Regions from separate parts of the Caballeronia sp. INML3B genome, predicted to be linked through region 3. Evidence: predicted binding sites of a transcription regulator. Region 3 holds the regulator's gene; each other region holds the start of a gene.
The links. The regulator FliA, encoded in region 3, starts transcription of late flagellar genes. The targets are predictions, from matches to a motif close to CTAAAGTTTNNNNNNNNNNNGCCGNTA.
Positions count from the first base shown of each region.

Region 1: the regulator FliA is predicted to act here: its motif matches at 2,769-2,795, upstream of motA (flagellar motor stator protein MotA).
Region 2: the regulator FliA is predicted to act here: its motif matches at 3,417-3,443, upstream of motA (flagellar motor stator protein MotA).

Region 1 is NZ_JALQDI010000001.1:353,831-359,600, forward strand. It holds gene NCS58_RS01625 (glycosyltransferase family 4 protein) at 73-1,137, opposite strand; gene flhD (flagellar transcriptional regulator FlhD) at 1,792-2,109, shown strand; gene flhC (flagellar transcriptional regulator FlhC) at 2,127-2,702, shown strand; gene motA (flagellar motor stator protein MotA) at 2,842-3,702, shown strand; gene motB (flagellar motor protein MotB) at 3,716-4,711, shown strand; gene NCS58_RS01650 (response regulator) at 4,779-5,156, shown strand; gene cheA (chemotaxis protein CheA) at 5,218-5,770, shown strand, end outside.
Region 2 is NZ_JALQDI010000040.1:187,628-193,397, reverse strand. It holds gene NCS58_RS16390 (MFS transporter) at 1-103, shown strand, start outside; gene NCS58_RS16385 (MFS transporter) at 226-1,689, shown strand; gene NCS58_RS16380 (hypothetical protein) at 1,796-1,963, shown strand; gene NCS58_RS16375 (hypothetical protein) at 2,056-2,328, opposite strand; gene NCS58_RS16370 (helix-turn-helix domain-containing protein) at 2,460-3,278, opposite strand; gene motA (flagellar motor stator protein MotA) at 3,536-4,408, shown strand; gene motB (flagellar motor protein MotB) at 4,427-5,407, shown strand; gene NCS58_RS16355 (Nramp family divalent metal transporter) at 5,458-5,770, opposite strand, start outside.
Region 3 is NZ_JALQDI010000001.1:39,374-45,143, forward strand. It holds gene NCS58_RS00175 (aromatic ring-hydroxylating dioxygenase subunit alpha) at 1-205, opposite strand, end outside; gene NCS58_RS00180 (GGDEF domain-containing protein) at 397-1,491, shown strand; gene NCS58_RS00185 (RNA polymerase sigma factor FliA) at 1,536-2,267, opposite strand; gene NCS58_RS00190 (MinD/ParA family protein) at 2,286-3,203, opposite strand; gene flhF (flagellar biosynthesis protein FlhF) at 3,196-5,004, opposite strand; gene NCS58_RS00200 (thiamine pyrophosphate-binding protein) at 5,316-5,770, shown strand, end outside.

The DNA of each region.
Region 1 (5,770 bases), 310 kb from region 3:
GGCGCGTGCATAAAAAAATGCCGCCCGGCAGCGGGCGGCATTCGATGCGATTTTGACAAACAGGCGGCGGTATCAGCCGACTGCAACCTGACGCAGCACCGGGCGCTTCGCGGCCTGGAGCATCGCGGTATAGCTCTCGACGTAGTTCTGCGCCATCGTGTGCGCGCTGAATCGGCGTTCGAACTGCGCGCGGATTTCGGTGCGCGACAGCTCATCGAGACGTTGCAGCGCGCCGACTGCGCCCGGCACGTCTTCGCAGATAAAGCCCGTCACGCCGTGATCGATCACTTCAGGCACCGAGCCACGGTTGAACGCGATCACCGGCGTACCGCAGGCCATCGCCTCGATCATCACCAGACCGAACGGCTCGTTCCAGTCGATCGGGAAGAGCAGCGCCTTCGCGCCCGACAGGAATTCCGGCTTCTGCGCCTCGGTGATCTCGCCGATGAACTCGACATGCGCCTGCGAGAGCAGCGGCTCGATCGTCGACTTGAAGTATTCCTGGTCGGCCTTGTCCACCTTGGCGGCGATCTTCAGCGGCAGACCGCTCTGTGCCGCGATCCTGATCGCCAGATCGGCGCGCTTCTCCGGGCAGATGCGGCCCAGGAAGGCGAGATATTCCGGCTTCTTGTGCGGCTGCGGCGTCAGCAGTTCGTTCGGCAGACCGTGATAAACCGTGTTCAGCCAGTTCGCCTGCGGCAGCGGGCTGCGCTGGTTATCCGAGATCGAAATGACGTTCGCCTTGGTGAACGTGTTGAAGATCGGCTGCAGTTCCGGCAGGTCGAGGCGGCCGTGCAGCGTCGTCACGAACGGCGTGTCCATCTGCGTGAACAGCGGGAACGGCATGTAGTCGAGGTGAAAGTGCAGCACGTCGAACTCGTGGGCGCGCTGGCGGACGGTTTCGAGCAACAGCATGTGCGGCGCGAGCGCGTCGCGCACGGTCGGGTCGAGACGCAACGCACGCGGCCACACCGCGTCGAGCGTCGCCTTGGTTTGGGAATCGCCGCTTGCGAACAAGGTTACATCGTGGCCGAGCTCGACGAGCGCATCGGTCAGATAAGACACGACGCGTTCAGTGCCGCCGTAAAACTTCGGAGGTACTGCTTCGTGCAACGGTGCAATTTGTGCGATTCGCATAACGTGACTCTCCATGTAGGTAAGGCATTGCAGTCACGCTCCGGTCGAGCGCTCAACACATGCCATTCGGGCGGGCTGCGTGATGGTGTAGACGCCGCCCGAGATCGGCCCGGAGCTGAAAACCATCGCGACCGGGTTATCCCTTACTGCCCATTATCGGTATCGAGAGCGGCATTTCACGTCATTTTTCAATCGCTTATCGTTGTTACAGCGCGAAACATGTGCTGTTACGAAGTCAAAAATTGCACCGAAAAAGACGTTGTCGACGGATTTGAAGCGTGAAACACACCGCAGGTTTTAGGAAGCAATTCCCGTTCCCGAGCGGAGGACGTTGCTCGTATTGTCTCTCCGGCACGCCCGGCCTCGATAAAACGAAATTACGGCATTAAGTCAGACGAATAAATGCCGATATTCCTGTCTGCCGATCGGCAATCGGCGGGCTCGGCGTGTAAGAAATATTCCTACATGAAAGTTCGCGAAACTCCGTCTTCTCGTCGGAAGGTTTGTCCGACAGGCGCGGCCGCGAGCATCGGCGACAATCGAAGCGAAACCAGACAACGTGCGCGGGGCCGCATTCGCTGTCCTTTGCGAATTCGAGCAAACGTTCCCGCCGGGCCTGACCAGCCAAAGTATCGATTCGGGGAAAACATGACGATCAGCAATACGAGTACGCTCGCGGAAATCCGCGAGGTGAATCTGTCGTACTTGCTCCTCGCACAGCGGCTCCTTCAGGAAGACCGCGTTTCGGCGATGTATCGCCTCGGGCTTTCCGAGCAGGTCGCGCAAGTGCTGACCTCACTCACGCTCGCCCAGGCGGTGAAAGTCGCGTCGTCGAGCCATTTGCTGTGCCGCTTTCGTTTCGACGACCACACGCTTCTCTCATCGCTTGCCGACAAGGAGAAGAGCGCTGCGCTCGCGCACGCCCATGCAGCGATCCTGCTGGCCGACGGTCCCGTCGAGCAGATCGCCTGAATCGCCCGCGAAAACAGATGGCGACGAAAAGCGTGGTCGGGGAAGTCCGCGAAATCACCCTGGCGATCGAGTTGATTGAGCTGGGCGCGCGGCTGCAACTGCTCGAAGCGGAAACGAGCCTGTCGCGCGACCGTCTCATCAAGCTCTACAAGGAGCTCAAGGGCGCGTCGCCGCCCAAGGGCATGCTGCCGTTCTCGACGGACTGGTTCATGACCTGGCAGCCGAACATTCATTCGTCGCTGTTTCACGGCATCTACCGGTTCATCGACCAGCACGGCGGCGCCGGAGGCACGCAGAGCACCATCCAGGCGATCGTGAAAAGCTACCGCCTCTATCTGGAGCATGCCGCGCTTTATGGCGACGAGCCCGTGCTGTCGCTCACGCGCGCGTGGACACTCGTGCGCTACTTCGAATCCGGGATGTTGCAGACGAACGCCTGCACGCGCTGCGGCGGGCGCTTCGTCGCGCACGCTTATGATCTGCGCACGGGTTATGTCTGCGGTCTGTGCCAGCCGCCGTCGCGCGCGGGCAAGACGCGCAAGGCGGTTGCATCCTCCGGCGCTCAGGCGTCTGCGCCGCGCATCGCGGCCTGAAGCCGCTTGCAGCGCAGCCCCGCTTCCACGCGGGGTTTACCGTTTGCCGTCCCCGCCGATTTGCCCCCAAAGTTTTTCAGTCGAGTGCCGTAAACCACTTAACGGCGGTCTTACCGCATCAAAACGTGAGGACTCGACTGTGCTGATTTTCGTTGGATCGCTCGTGACATTGCTGTCCGTCTTTGGCGGTTACGCGCTCGAAGGCGGGCACCTTGGCGCGCTCATGCAGCCGGTCGAGATTCTGATGATCGGGGGCGCGGGCGTCGGCGCGTTCATCCTCGGCAATAACGTCAAGACCATCAAGGCGACCATTCAGGTCCTCCCGACGCTCTTCAAGGGCGCGAAGTACGACAAGAACATGTACATGGAGCTGATGGGCCTGCTCTACGTGCTGCTGGCGAAGGCGCGCAAGGAAGGCACGCTCGCGCTCGAGGCGGATATCGAAGATCCGTCGAAGAGCCCGGTCTTCAGCCAGTACCCCAGGATTCTCAACGATCACCACATCGTCGAATTTCTGACGGATTATCTGCGCCTCATGGTCAGCGGCAACATGAACGCGTTCGAGATCGAAAGCCTGATGGACGAGGAGATCGAGACGCATCACGTCGAGGGCGAGGCGCCCGCGCACGCGCTGACGAAGGTCGGCGACGCGATGCCCGCGTTCGGCATCGTCGCGGCGGTGATGGGCGTCGTGCACACGATGGCCTCCGCCGACCAGCCGCCCGCGATTCTCGGCGAGATGATCGCGCAGGCGCTCGTCGGCACCTTTCTCGGCATTCTTCTTTCCTACGGTTTCATCGGACCGCTCGCGAACGTCGCGGAGCAGCGCGTCGCGGAGCAGACCAAGATGTTTCAGTGCATCAAGGTGACGATCCTCGCGAGCCTGAACGGTTACGCGCCCGCGATCGCGGTGGAGTTCGGCCGCAAGGTGCTGTTCTCGACGGAACGTCCGTCGTTCTCCGAGCTGGAAGAACACGTGCGCCGGGTCAAGTCGAAGTGACCGGAGCACAGCGATGAGCAACGACAGCGAACGCCCCATCTTCATCAAGCGCGTGGTCGCCGGCAAGAAGGGTCATCACGGCGGCGCGTGGAAGCTCGCGTACGCGGACTTCATGACCGCGATGATGGCGTTCTTCCTGCTGATGTGGCTGCTTTCGTCGACATCGCCGGTGCAGCGGCGCGGCATCGCCGAGTACTTCAACATGCCGCTCAAGGCCGCGATGGTCGGCGGCAAGAGCGTCGGCATGGACAACAGCATCATCACCGGCGGCGGGCGCGACATCTCCAGCAACGAAGCGGGTTCGGCGCGCAGGTCCGATGGCAGCACGCAACTCGCGCAGCGCGCCTCGTCCGACACCGACGAGCAACTGCTCAAGGCCGCGCAAGGCGAACTGGAGCGACGCGAGCAGGTGCGCCTGCACGATCTTCAGGTGAAGCTGATGGCGGCGATCGAGGCCAATCCGACGCTGCACCAGTTCAAGCAGCAAATCCGCATCGAGTCGACGCAACAGGGCTTGCGCATCGAAATCGTCGATACCCAGAAACGCCCGATGTTCGCGCTCTCCAGCGACGCCGTGCAGCCCTATATGCGCGACATCCTGCGCGAGATCGGCAGAACGCTGAACGACGTGCCGAACCACATCGTCGTGCAGGGACACACCGACGCCGTGAAGTACGCGGGCGGCGAAAAGGGCTACAGCAACTGGGAACTGTCGGCGGACCGCGCGAACGCGTCGCGGCGAGAGCTGGTCGCGGGCGGCATGGACGAAGCGAAAGTCATGCGCGTGCTCGGACTCGCCTCCACGCAGAACCTGAACAAGAAAGATCCGCTCGACCCGGAGAACCGGCGCATCAGCGTCATCGTGCTCAATCGCAAGACTGAAATGTCGATGCTGCGCGACGACGGCTCCCCGGGCGCCACGCTCGACAACGGCACGGATGCGCAAGGCAAGCCATCGGCCTCGTTCGGCTTCATCGGCGGTAGCGCGGCCAGGCCTGCGGCGCGGTGAGCAAATTCCCCGAAAAACAGGCTCAAGACTCGGCACGTTTCGACCGTCATCACGGCAAGAGACAAACATGATCAAAAACATTCTGGCAATCGACGATTCAGCCGCGATGCGGCAAATCCTCTCGGCGACGCTGGCGACGGCGGGTTACGAAGTGACCGTCGCGTCGGACGGCGACGAAGGGCTGGAGTGGGCGCTCGCGGAGCACTTCGATCTCGTCCTGACCGACCAGCACATGCCGGGCAGAAGCGGGCTCGATCTGATCGTGGCGCTGCGCGCGAACCGCGCCTACCGGGCGACGCCGATTCTGGTCCTCACGACCGAAGGCGGTGAGCCGTTCAAGGACGCGGCGCGCTCGGCGGGCGCGACGGGCTGGATCGAGAAACCGCTCGATCCGGACCTGCTGACCGAACTGGTTGCCGCGCTCTCTGAAGACACGCAGCACTGAACTGAACTGAAGCGAAAGCCAAAGACAACCCGCGCACGAACGCGCCGATGGTGACTCAAGCATGACACTCGACATTACCCAGTTCTATCAAACCTTCTTCGACGAAGCGGATGAACTGCTCGCGCAGATGGAGCAACTGCTGCTCGTTCTGGACATCGCGAATCCGGACCCGGAAGACCTCGCGGCGATCTTTCGCGCGGCGCATTCGATCAAGGGCGGCGCGGCGACATTCGGCTTCACCGCGCTCACCGAAACGACGCACATCCTCGAATCGCTGCTGGACCGGGCGCGTAACAACGAGCTCGTCCTGCGCCGCGACATGATCGACACGTTCCTCGCGACGAAGGACGTGCTCTCGGATCAGCTTGCCGCTTATCGCGCGAGCGCGGAGCCGGATGCGGCCGCGGCCGCGGCGATCTGCGCAAAGCTGGAACGCCTGAAGAACGAGCACGCCGAAGGCGGCCAGGCGAGCCAGATCGAGCCGCCCGCGCTGCCGGGCAGGGAGAACGAAGCGGCAAGCAAAGCGGCGACCATGAACGCCGCGCCCGCCTACGAAGGCCCGAACGCGCCGCCCGTGCATGTGATCGCGCAGGCGACGGACGCGATCGAGGACG
Region 2 (5,770 bases), on a different contig from region 3:
CTCGCTGATGATGAAATCGAGCCCGATGGCGCCCGCGCTCTACGTCGGCGCACTGTGCGCGCTCGGCGCGCTGACGACGCTCTTCTTCAAGGAAGCCCGCTGATTCAGCGTTGACATCGCTGCAAAAAATGGCGCGCCGCTCTCCCGGCGCGCCATTTTCATTCGACTTTCACGTTTCAGGCGAGGCCGAAACATCGAACGCGCGACGCGCCTACGATAGACGGCATGAACGCGAACCCTTCCTCATCCGGCACGCATCTGTCCGCGCGACAGATCCTCGTCGTCACGGCGACCAGCGTCGCCTTCGTCGTCTCTCAGCTCGATGTCTCGATCGTCAATGTCGCGCTCGCGAGCATCGGACACGATCTGCGCGCGAGTGTCGCGAGCCTGCAATGGACCGTCGACAGCTACGCGCTCGCCTTTGCCGCGCTCATGCTCTCCGCGGTCTCGCTCGGCGACCGCTTCGGCGCGCGGCGCATGTTCCTCGGCGGCCTCGCGCTCTTTGCGCTTGCGTCGCTCGCGTGCGCCTTTTCGCGCGATGCGACGGAGCTGATCGCCGCGCGCGCCCTGCAAGGCATCGGCGCGGCGGGCATGCTGCCGAACTCGCTCGCGCTCCTGAACGCGGCATGCGGCCATGACCGGCGCTTGCGCGCGCGTGCGGTCGGCTTGTGGACGGCGGCGGGCGCGGTGTCGATCGCGGCGGGCCCGATCGTCGGCGGCGTGCTGATCGCGGCGTTCGGCTGGCGCAGCATCTTCTGGGTCAATCTGCCGATCTGCGCGGCGGGCATTGCGGCGACGCTCGCGTGGGTCGGGAAGACGCGCGCGAAAGATGCCTGGCATGCGCGCGGCGTCGATCTGCCCGGCCAGGCGCTCGCGATCGTCGCGCTTGCGGCGCTCGTCGGCGCGGTGATCGAACTGCGTCCGCTCGGCGCGGCGCATCCGCTCGTGACCGGCGGACTCGTGCTCGCCCTGGCGGCGGGCGGCGGGTTCATCGCGGTCGAACGCAGAAGCCGCGCGCCGATGCTGCCGCTCTCGCTCTTCGCCGAGCGCACGTTCAGCGCGGCCGTCGTCTTCGGTATCGGCGTGAATCTTACCTATTATGGAATGGTGTTCGTTTTGAGCCTGTACTTGCAGCGCGTGCTCGGGCACACGCCCTTGCAAACCGGTCTCGCGTTCCTACCGCTGACGGGCGGCTTCCTGATCTCGAACCTGGCGAGCGGCCCCGTGGTCGCGCGCTTCGGCTCGCGCGGTCCGATGATCGGCGGCGCGCTTCTGGACGCCGCGGGCTTCGCCGCGCTCGCCTTCGTCGATGCGACGACGCCCACGGCCGCGCTCTTCGTGCCGTTCCTGCTGATTCCGTCCGGCATGGGCCTCGCGGTCCCGGCGATGACGACCGCGTTGCTCGGCACCGTCGGCCACGAGCGCGCCGGCACGGCGTCGGCGGTCCTCAACACGGCGCGGCAGGCGGCGGGCTCGATCGGCGTCGCGGCGTTCGGCGCGCTCGCGGCGCACGGCGACGGCGCGGCGAACGCGCAACATATCGTCGATGCGGTGCGCTCGTCGGCGTGGATTTCCGTGGCGCTCCTGCTGGGCGCGGCGCTGATCGCGCGTCATGTGAACAATCCGGCGAGCGCGAAACGGGAAGCCGCGACACCCGCGTGCGGTGCGCTTCCCGAAGAGGCGGAATGAGGACGGGCGGCGGCAGGTACGTCCGTTGCGAACTTCGGCCGAAGCACGCTGAAAAACCGAGAGCGCGCGCCGATCCATCACTCGAAGGAAGATTCAGGAGATCACCATGTCGACGATGCCTCGCTCCCCCGAAGAGCCGCTCGAACCGGACCCGGACAAGCTGCTCGACCCGGACGCCCCGCCGAACCCCGACGACCCGGACATGCCCGATGGACCCGATTCCGCCACGCCGATGGTGCCCGCCGATCCGAAGAACGGCGAGCCGCGCATGTGAGCCGCTCAACAGCCAATGGGCGCGCACACGAAGCAATGCCCGCGCGGCCGCAAAAGCCGCGCGGGCATTCTTCTGTGGACTGGGCTGAAACGCTACAGGCTCGTCGTCTGCACGGTGCCGGTTTCCAGCGCGCGCTCGATCAGCGCTTCCTGCTGCGCCTTGCGCACGGCATCGGCGACGAGCGTATCGGGCGCTTCGACTTCCGCCTTGATCGCGCCGATGATGCCTTCAGCTTCGACGATCACGAGCGACTCCGCCGAATCCGCGCGGCTGATGATGACGCGCGCCGGTCCGCCGCCTTCCGCGATGCTCGCGCAGAACTGCATCTTTTGCCCGCCGATTACCTGCTCGAATGTTTGAATCATCGCTGCCTTCCGCGTTGGTTGGACAAAAGCTGACACAGGCTGCGCACCGTGCGGCGCGCAGCCTGCCTTTTCATTGATCCGCGCACGTTCACTAGGTTCAATTCTGTAAGCATGCGGACGGCGGCGCAAGTTCAGCGTCTTGCATCATCGAGTTTTCGAAGGACGGCGGCGGTGGCGTCGTCGGCGGGAAAGAATGCCTCGATCGCCAACTCGGACAGCGTGATATCGACCGGCGTGCCGAAGACCGTCGTCGTGCTGAAGAACGACAGCACGCCGTATTGCGTACGCATGCGCAACGGCACGACGACCGGGTCGGTTTCCGCCCGCGCCGCGTGCCCGGCATGGGCAGGCGCGGGATACGCCTCGAGTTCCGCGAAGAGCGCGGCAAGCGTCGCATCGCCCGAGACGTCGATCTGCCGGCGCAACCGGGCAAGCAGATGCGCACGCCACTCGTGCCAGTTGTCGATGACATCGGCAAGGCCTTGCGGATGCATCGACAGGCGAAGCACGTTCACCGGCGGCGCGAGCCGTTGCGCATGCGCCGATGCGACGAGCGGTGCGAAAGCCGCGTTGGCCGCGACCATCGTCCAGTGACGATCGACGGCGAGCGCCGGATACGGCTCGTGCCCCTTCAACACGAGATCGACCGCGCGCCGCGCGGCGGCGAGTTGCGGATCGGCCAGCGCGTGCTCGCGATACAACGGCGCATAACCGGCCGCGACGAGCAGCGTGTTGCGCGCGCGCAGCGGCACGTCCAGTCGCTCGGCGAGGCGCATGAGCATTTCGCGGCTCGGCAGCGAGCGGCCCGATTCGACGAAGCTCAGATGGCGCGTGGACACATCGGCGACGCCCGCGAGATCGAGCTGGCTCATGCGTCGGCGCTGCCGCCATTCGCGCAACAGTGTGCCGACGCTCGATTGGACGTCGGCGCGTGCGAGGGTCGAGTTCATGTCGCCGATGTTAGACGAAGCGCGTGCATCGAATCCATTACCTGCGGCGTAATCGCGATGTTCGGTTTCTGTCCGCAGACGAACGAGCGCAAGTTTTACTGCGCAAACATTTGCGCAGAAGAAATTGCGCGCCTCCCCTTAATGTCTTGCTAATAAAAGCCGATAAGCTCCTCAACAAGCGAACAATGCGTCGCGAGCCGTGCGCGCCTCGATCCGGGCACGCACGGCCCGCGGCGCCGGACATCTGCGGAGAAATCATGTTTGTCATCATCGGATGGGTCCTGGTCATCGGCTCGGTGATCGGGAGTTTTATCGGCGTGGGCGGTCACCTCGCCGCCCTCGTGCAACCGTTCGAGCTGCTGTGTATTTTCGGCGCGGCCATCGGCGCGTTCGTCGTATCGAATCCGACGGCCACGCTCAAGAAGACCCTGCAAGCCATCCCGAAGGCCTTCAAGGGCGGCGGATACACCAAGGAGAAATACCTCGCCCTGATCGCGCTGCTTTACGAGCTGCTCCAAAAGGCGCGCAAGGAAGGAATGATGGCGCTCGAAGCCGATGTCGACGCGCCCGAGTCCAGCCCGCTCTTTCAGAAGTATGAGCACGTGATGGCCGATCATCATCTTCTCGACTTCATCGTCGACTATCTGCGCATGATGTCGGCGGGCAACGTCAACGCGCTCGAAATGCAGGATCTGATGGACGAGGAGCTGGAAACGCATCACACGGAAAGCTCGGTCGCGGCCAATGCTATCCAGAAGATGGCGGACGGCCTGCCTGCGTTCGGCATCGTCGCGGCGGTGATGGGCGTCGTGCACACGATGGGCTCGGTCGGCGCCGCGCCCGCGGTGCTCGGCGAGATGATCGCGGGCGCGCTCGTCGGCACGTTCCTCGGCATTCTGCTGGCCTATGGCTTCATCGGCCCGCTCGCGGATCTGCTCAACGCCAAGGGCGCGGCTGAAGCGAAGCCGTTCCAGTGCGTGAAGTCCGTGCTGCTCGCATCGATGAACGGCTATGCGCCGACGATAGCTGTCGAGTTCGGCCGCAAGGTGCTCTTCACCGCCGACCGTCCGAGCTTCAAGGAACTCGACGACGCGGTGCGCGCAACCAAGATGCCGAAGTCGGCTTCGTAACGTCACGGCATAGACATCATGGCTGAGAAACCATCACGCGATCCGCTGCAATCGGTGCTCGCGCCTACCGTCGTCGTGAAGCGCAAGAAGAAGGCGCACGGCCACGGGCATCATGGCGGCGCGTGGAAAATCGCCTACGCCGACTTCGTCACCGCGATGATGGCGTTCTTTCTGCTGATGTGGCTGCTCGGCTCGACCTCGAAGTACGACAAGGAAGGCATCGAGCAGTACTTCAATACGCCGCTCTCCGCGTTGTTCGGCAACGATGGCGGCGCCTCGGCGCATACGAGCGTCATCACGGGCGGCGGCAAGGATCTGTCGAGCTCGCGTCCGGGCGAAGGCAACAAGAGTCAGCCGCAGCCCGTGCCGCAATCGATCGCACGCGCGGCCGTCGCGAAGGACGACCTGCAGAAGCTGCAGCAGCTCAAGCAGAAGCTGATGGCGCTCATCGAGCAGATGCCCGCGTTGCGCGCGTTCAAGGATCAGATTCGCATCGCCATCACGAGCGAGGGATTGCGCATCGAGATCGTCGATTCGCTCAAGCGGCCGATGTTCGCTTCCGGCAGCTCGAAGCTCGAAGGCTATGTGACGACGATTCTGACCAACATCGGCGCGTCGCTGAATGATGTCGATAACCGCGTGTCGATCGCGGGGCATACGGATGCGGTCGCCTATTCGGGCGGTCAGGCCGGTTATTCGAACTGGGAGCTGTCGAGCGAGCGCGCCAATGCCGCAAGGCGCGCGCTCGTTGCGGGGGGCATGAAGGAAAGCAAGGTATTGCAGGTGCGCGGGCTGGCCGACGTGCTGCCGCTCAACAAGGATGTCGTCGATGAGCCTACGAATCGGCGCATCAGTATTCTCGTTCTGAACAAGGCGGCCGAGCAGGCGTTCTTCCGCGATGGCGGACGCACTACGGTGGATGAAACGCGCCCTGTCGATGCGGCGATTCCGGCGGCAGTGGCAGCGAGGTCGAATGCGCCGGCGGTGATCGTGAAATAAGGCTTCGGTCAAAGCGCCATGTACTCGACGAGTGCATGGCGCTTTTTCGTTCAGCCGATCCACTCCGCAGCCGTCTGCACGACCAGCCAGAGATTCGCCGCACTGATCACGGCAAACAGCAGCCACGCGACGAGCTTCATATGCGGCTTGTTCGCGAACGTCCCCATCAGGCTTCGATCGCTCGTCATCCTGATGAGCGGATAGAGCGCGAACGGCAACTGCAGGCTGAGCACGACCTGACTCGCGACGAGCAGCTTCCCGACTGCCCCGTTGCCCATCACATAGACGCCGATCAACGCCGGCACAAGTGCGAGCGCACGCGTGATGAACCTTCGCTGATAGCAAGGAATCTTCAGGCGCAGG
Region 3 (5,770 bases):
GATCGCGCATCACATGTCCGAGCGACAACTGCGCGCCCCGATGCGGACAGTAATCGCGCCACACATGCGCCGCGCCGACACTGTCACGCCACACGACGATCCGCTCATCGGCGACGACGAACCCGCGCGCACCGCCTTCGGGAACGTCTTCGCTATTGCAAACCGGCAGCCATTCGCCAGCCAGAGAAAGAGATTCGTCGCGCATCACAGTGAATCAGAAATAGAAGTCCGAAAGCCGTTATTACACGAAACACAGCGTCTTCACAAAACGTTGCAAAATAGCGGATCGCTCGCTCGGCGCAATTCGATGCCACTCCATCCAGCCGATGCCACGCGACGGGGCCGCAGTACATGACAGCAAGATAAAAGAAAGAAATCACCATCCAGGGGTTCAGTATGGAGCAGGCGCATCAACCGGCACGCCGGACTTATGCCTTCGCATGGTCCGAACACCGGAATCCCGAACGCGAGCAGGCCACGCTGCGGGTCTGGATGGGAGCGGCGGTTCTTCTGGCCTACGGCGTCTTCGCCTGGCTACGCCCTTCATACGATGCACTGCTGGTTGCACGCCTCGTCGCGCTCTATGTGTCTTACGGCGCGGTGACGCTCCTGATCGTGAGCCGCATGAGTTCGCCTTCGGAGAAGCGTCTCACCGTCACGACCATCGCCGATCAAACCCTGCTCGGGCTCGCGCTCGCGGCGGGCGGTGCGATCGCGCTGCCGCTCATCTGGGTGATGTTCTGGTTTCTGATCGGCTCGGGATGCCGATACGGCAAGCGCACGCTCGCCGTGTCGTGCGCGACGGCGCTCATCATCGTGATCGCGCTCGGTATCTGGCAGCCGTGGTGGCGCGCCAATCTTCCCGCCGCGATCGGGCTGGGCTTGAGCGTGCTGGGCGCATCGGTGTATTTGAGCGTGCTCGTCGATCGGCTCGGCAACGCGAATCGCGATCTCGCACGTCAGGCATCGACCGATCCGCTCACCGGTCTGTCCAACCGATACGCGCTCGAGCGGGTCGTCGATCGCGCGATGAGCACGCGCGATGCCGATGGCGACCACGCCGCCGCGCTCCTCCTCATCGACCTCGACGGCTTCAAGGAAGTGAACGATACCTACGGTCACGCCGTCGGCGACATGCTGCTGCAAGCCTTCGCGCAATCGCTCGCGAAGCGCATGCGCAAGACGGACACGATCGCGCGTCTGGGCGGCGACGAGTTCGTCGTGCTCGCGCATCAGGTACGCGATCGCGCGGCGGTGCTGTCGGTGGCCGACAGCATTCACTCGGTGCTCGGCGCGATGACCTCGGTGCAGGAGCGGCCGGTGTCGGTATCGGCGAGCATCGGCGCGTGTCTGCTTTCCAGCGCGACGGCCGCGCAACAATCCGGCATCACCGCCGTGCTGCGCGCCGCCGACCGCGCGATGTATCGCGCAAAAAGTCTCGGCGAAGGGAAAACCGTCTTCGCCGAAACGCGCGACTTCGAAGCGAATTGATCGACGTGCCCGCATGCAGGCGGGCACCCCGGCTCAAGGCCGGATCACGCCTCGACGCTCGTCCACGCCTGCTCGCGCAGCTTCGTGCGCAGACGCGCGACCGCCTGGCTGTGCAACTGGCACACACGCGATTCGCTGACTTCCATCACCGCGCCGATTTCGCGCAGGTTCAGACCGCGTTCGTAGTAGAGGCTCATCAGCAGCTTCTCGCGCTCGGGCAGCTTGTCGATCGCTTCGATCAACGCACCGCGCAGGCTGTCGTCGAGCAGCGCCGAAAGCGGGTCCGAGCGATCGACGCAATAGCGGTCGAGGAACGGCTCGTCGTCGGCGGAGCGGTCGAAGTCTTCGTAGTAGATCAGCTGGCTGCCGTGCAGATCCTGGAGCATCGACTGATATTCGTCGAGCGGCATGTTCATGTGCTCGGCGATCTCCGTCTCGCTCGCGGAGCGGCCGAGGTTCTGCTCGACCTTGTGCACCGCCGATTCCACTTCGCGCGACGTCTTGCGCATGCTGCGCGGCAGCCAGTCGTTCGCGCGCAGCTCGTCGAGCATCGCGCCGCGAATGCGCTGGCTCGCGTAGGTTTCGAATTGCGCGCCCTGATCTTCCTTGTAGCGGCTCGCCGCGTCCATGAGTCCGATCATGCCGGCCTGGATGAGATCGTCGAGATCGACGCTCGCCGGCATCTTGGCGACGAGCTGAAGCCCCAGTCGGCGAACGAGCGGCGCATATTTCGTCAGGACGTCCGACTGTGAGAGTTTGCCTTGGGCGTTATACATCTTGGTCACCTATCTTGATCACATCGACGCCGTGCTGGTCATTGCAAAGTCGTGAAGCGCGGCCACACGATGCGCCGCCTCCCGCCCGCCCTGTTCAGAGTCGCCAACCGGAATTCGCGCGTCTGGCTGACCGTTCGCCGCGCGCATGTACGGCGCGGGGCGCATCGGCCAGTGCAGGAGCTCCGCAGCGATCGCGCGGTAGTCGCGCGCCGCGGCCGTAGCCGGGAACGCTTCGACTGCGCAGCGTGAAAGCTCCTTCGCCCGAGCGACGCGCGCATCCTCGGACACATACCCTGCCTGCACGAGCGACACGGCCAGATACCGGCTCGCGACGCCCGACAGGTTGTCGAACGCGACCGCCGCGTCGGCCGGGTTCTGCACGTGATTGATGAGCACGCGGAACTGGCCGATCGCATGGGCGTAGTGCAGGCGCTTCATGCACGCATACGCCTCGGTGATCGCCGACGCGGCCACCCGCGTCACGATGAGAAAGTCATGCGCCTGCGCCGCGAGCGTCGACAGTGCGCCGTGACGGTCCAGTTGCGCGTCGATGAGAACGATGTCCGCCGGACCATCGAGCAATGCGCGGCACTGCGCGGCGTCGTGACTGATGCGCTCGTGGCGCGGCGCGGCGATCTGCGAGAAGCCGAACGGCGTGCGCTCGACGACATCGGCGAGCGCGCGGCGGCCCGACATCACAGCGGCGAGCGCGCCTGCATCGGAGAGGCCCAGCATGCGGCTCGCCGAGCCCGCGCCCCGATGCTCGTCGATGACGAGCACATCCTTGCCGTGCACGGACAGCGCCGCGCCGAGATTCACCACCGCCGACGTGCATCCGATGCCCGCCGGCCCGCCCGCCACCGCCACCACGCGCGAACCGGCGCGCGTGAGCAGCCGTCGCAGACCTTCCGCCTGGTCGAGCACGAACTTATCCAAAGTGCACCTCATGCAGTTCGGTCGTGGCGCGCGCGGACAGTGCGGAGAGCAGCGCCGGCACTTCTTCGTCCTGCGGCACGAACGGCGAGCCGTCGCGCGGAATGCAGAACGCGCTCTTGATGAGGAAACGCTTGGTCGCGACGTACAGGTTCTCCGGTACCTTCTGGCCGGTCGACACGTAATGCACCGGCAGCTTGTAGCGGATGACGGTATCGAGCACGCCGCCGAGATTCGTCGCTTCGTCGAGCTTGGTCAGGATGCAGCCCGCGAGCGGCGGCTGATCCGCCGCGCTCTTGTATGCCTGCACGACTTCGTTGAGCGTGTCGCCGTGGCTCGTCGCGTTGAGCAGCAGGATGCGCTGCACCGGATGGCCCGCGCCGCACAGCATCGCGATCTGGTCCGAGACCATGCGGTCGCGCTGGCTCATGCCGATCGTGTCGATCAGCACGATATGTTTGTTGCGCAGCTCGGAAAGCGCGAGCTGCAGGTCGGCGGCGTCCTTCACCGCGTGCACCGACACGCCGAGGATCTTGCCGAAGATGCGCAACTGCTCGTGCGCGCCGATCCGGTAGCTGTCGGTCGTGAGCAGCGCGACCTTGCTCGCGCCGAAGCGCATCACGCAGCGCGCCGCGAGCTTCGCCGTGGTCGTCGTCTTGCCGACGCCCGTCGGGCCCATCAGCGCGAACACGCCGCCGCGCTCCATCAGCGCGTCTTCGCTATCCATCACCGGGATATTCGATTCGAGCACCTGCTGCACCCATTCGAGCGCGCCTTCCACGTTTTCCATTTCCGGCATGTTCTCCACCATCATGCGGACGAGCTGCGCGGAAAAACCGGCGGCGAAAAGACGCTTGGTCAGCAGGCCCCCGGTCGGGTTGCGGCGCTGGCGCTCGCCCCACAGCAGACCGGAGAACTGCTCTTCCATCATCGTGCGCATCGACGAAAGCTCGTTCATCACCGTTTCGTTGACGACTTGCTCCATGCGCGCGCGGATCGCTTCGGTCACGACGGCCGCCGCGTTCGCCGGCAGACCTTCGAAGGCGCCTTCGGGCGCGGCCGTCGCGGTGCTTGCCGCCGGTGCGTCGGCGTGCGGCGCGCTCGCGTTGATCTTCTGCGCGGCACGGCGTGCGGCGACCTGCGCGGCCTCGCGTGCCCAGTCAGGCGTTTCGACCTTCGATTGAGCGCGCGTCTGACCGGCGGCCTCGACGCGGCTCGTTTGAGCCTGCGCCTGCGCTTGCTGGCGAATCGCGTACTTGCCGGCTTCCGGCATCTTGTCGGCGCGCGTCTCATGCGCGGCGACCGGCACCGGCACGCCCATGCCGCGTGCGATCGCGGCGGACGCCGTCAGCGGACGGTTCGACGGCATCGTCGCCTGCTGCGCGATGCGCTTCGCGTGCTCGATCAGCCACGGGTTCGATTCGGCCATCGTGCGCGGCGCTTCTTCGCCGGACGTCGCGTCGTGTTCGTGCGCGAACTCGTCTTCATCGTCGGCGTCGGTGTTCGCGCCGAAGACCGACGAGAACACGTCGCCGCTCGCGTAGGGATTCGCGGCGGATTGTTTTGCCGGCATCGCGGCCGCCGCAGCCGCCAGTGCGGCGCGCGGCGTGCTCGTCGAACGCACTGCCTGTTCCTTCGCGGCCGGCGAGATCGACGCGATATCGCTGTCCGCGACGCCGACGATCTCGACGGAGCCGTCATCCAGCGTTCGATTCGACAACACCACGGCATCGGGGCCGAGCGCTTCACGAACCTGGCGCAATGCGTCGCGGCTGTTCGCGCCAATGAATTTACGAATATTCAAACTTGCCCCCGATGAGGTGTAACTGCGATCTTTAGCAAGCGGACCCACTTGGCTCATTGCCGTGTCCGCTTTTCAGTGAGGCCATTATTGCGAACTTCACCCTTCGTCCATCGCTGGATAAAGGGTGAGAAAAAGGGGTATTTCGGCTGATGGAAATGCGGCGCCGGGCGCGCGAAGGTTGCGCGCGCCGGAAAAAGATTCCGCTTTGCTTCTGTCCGAACGCTCGCCCGACGGCGTAAGCTTTAGGGCAGTTCGCTCACCGTCCGGCTCGCCTGTACGAGCGTCCGGACACTCACAGGAGACTTCTTCGCATGGCGTCCGCTGTCCCCTCCGCGCAGTCCGTTTTTCCCGAAAGTCAAACCACCGGCGCGCGTCTCGTCGTCGATGCGCTCGTGCATCACGGCGTCGAGCGCGTGTTCTGCGTGCCCGGCGAGAGCTTTCTCGCCGTGCTCGATTCCCTGCACGACGAGACCTCGCACATTCAGACGATCGTCTGCCGCCACGAGGCGGGCGCGGCGAACATGGCCGAGGCGGTCGGCAAGCTGACGGGCAAGCCGGGCGTCGCGATCGTCACGCGCGGGCCGGGCGCGACGCACGCGTCGATCGGCGTGCACACCGCGTTTCAGGATTCGACGCCGATGATCCTGCTCATCGGCCAATGCGCGCGGGAACACATGGACCGCGAGGCGTTTCAGGAAATCGACTATCGCCGGATGTTCGGGCAGATGGCGAAATGGGTCGCGCAGATCGACGATCCGCGCCGCGT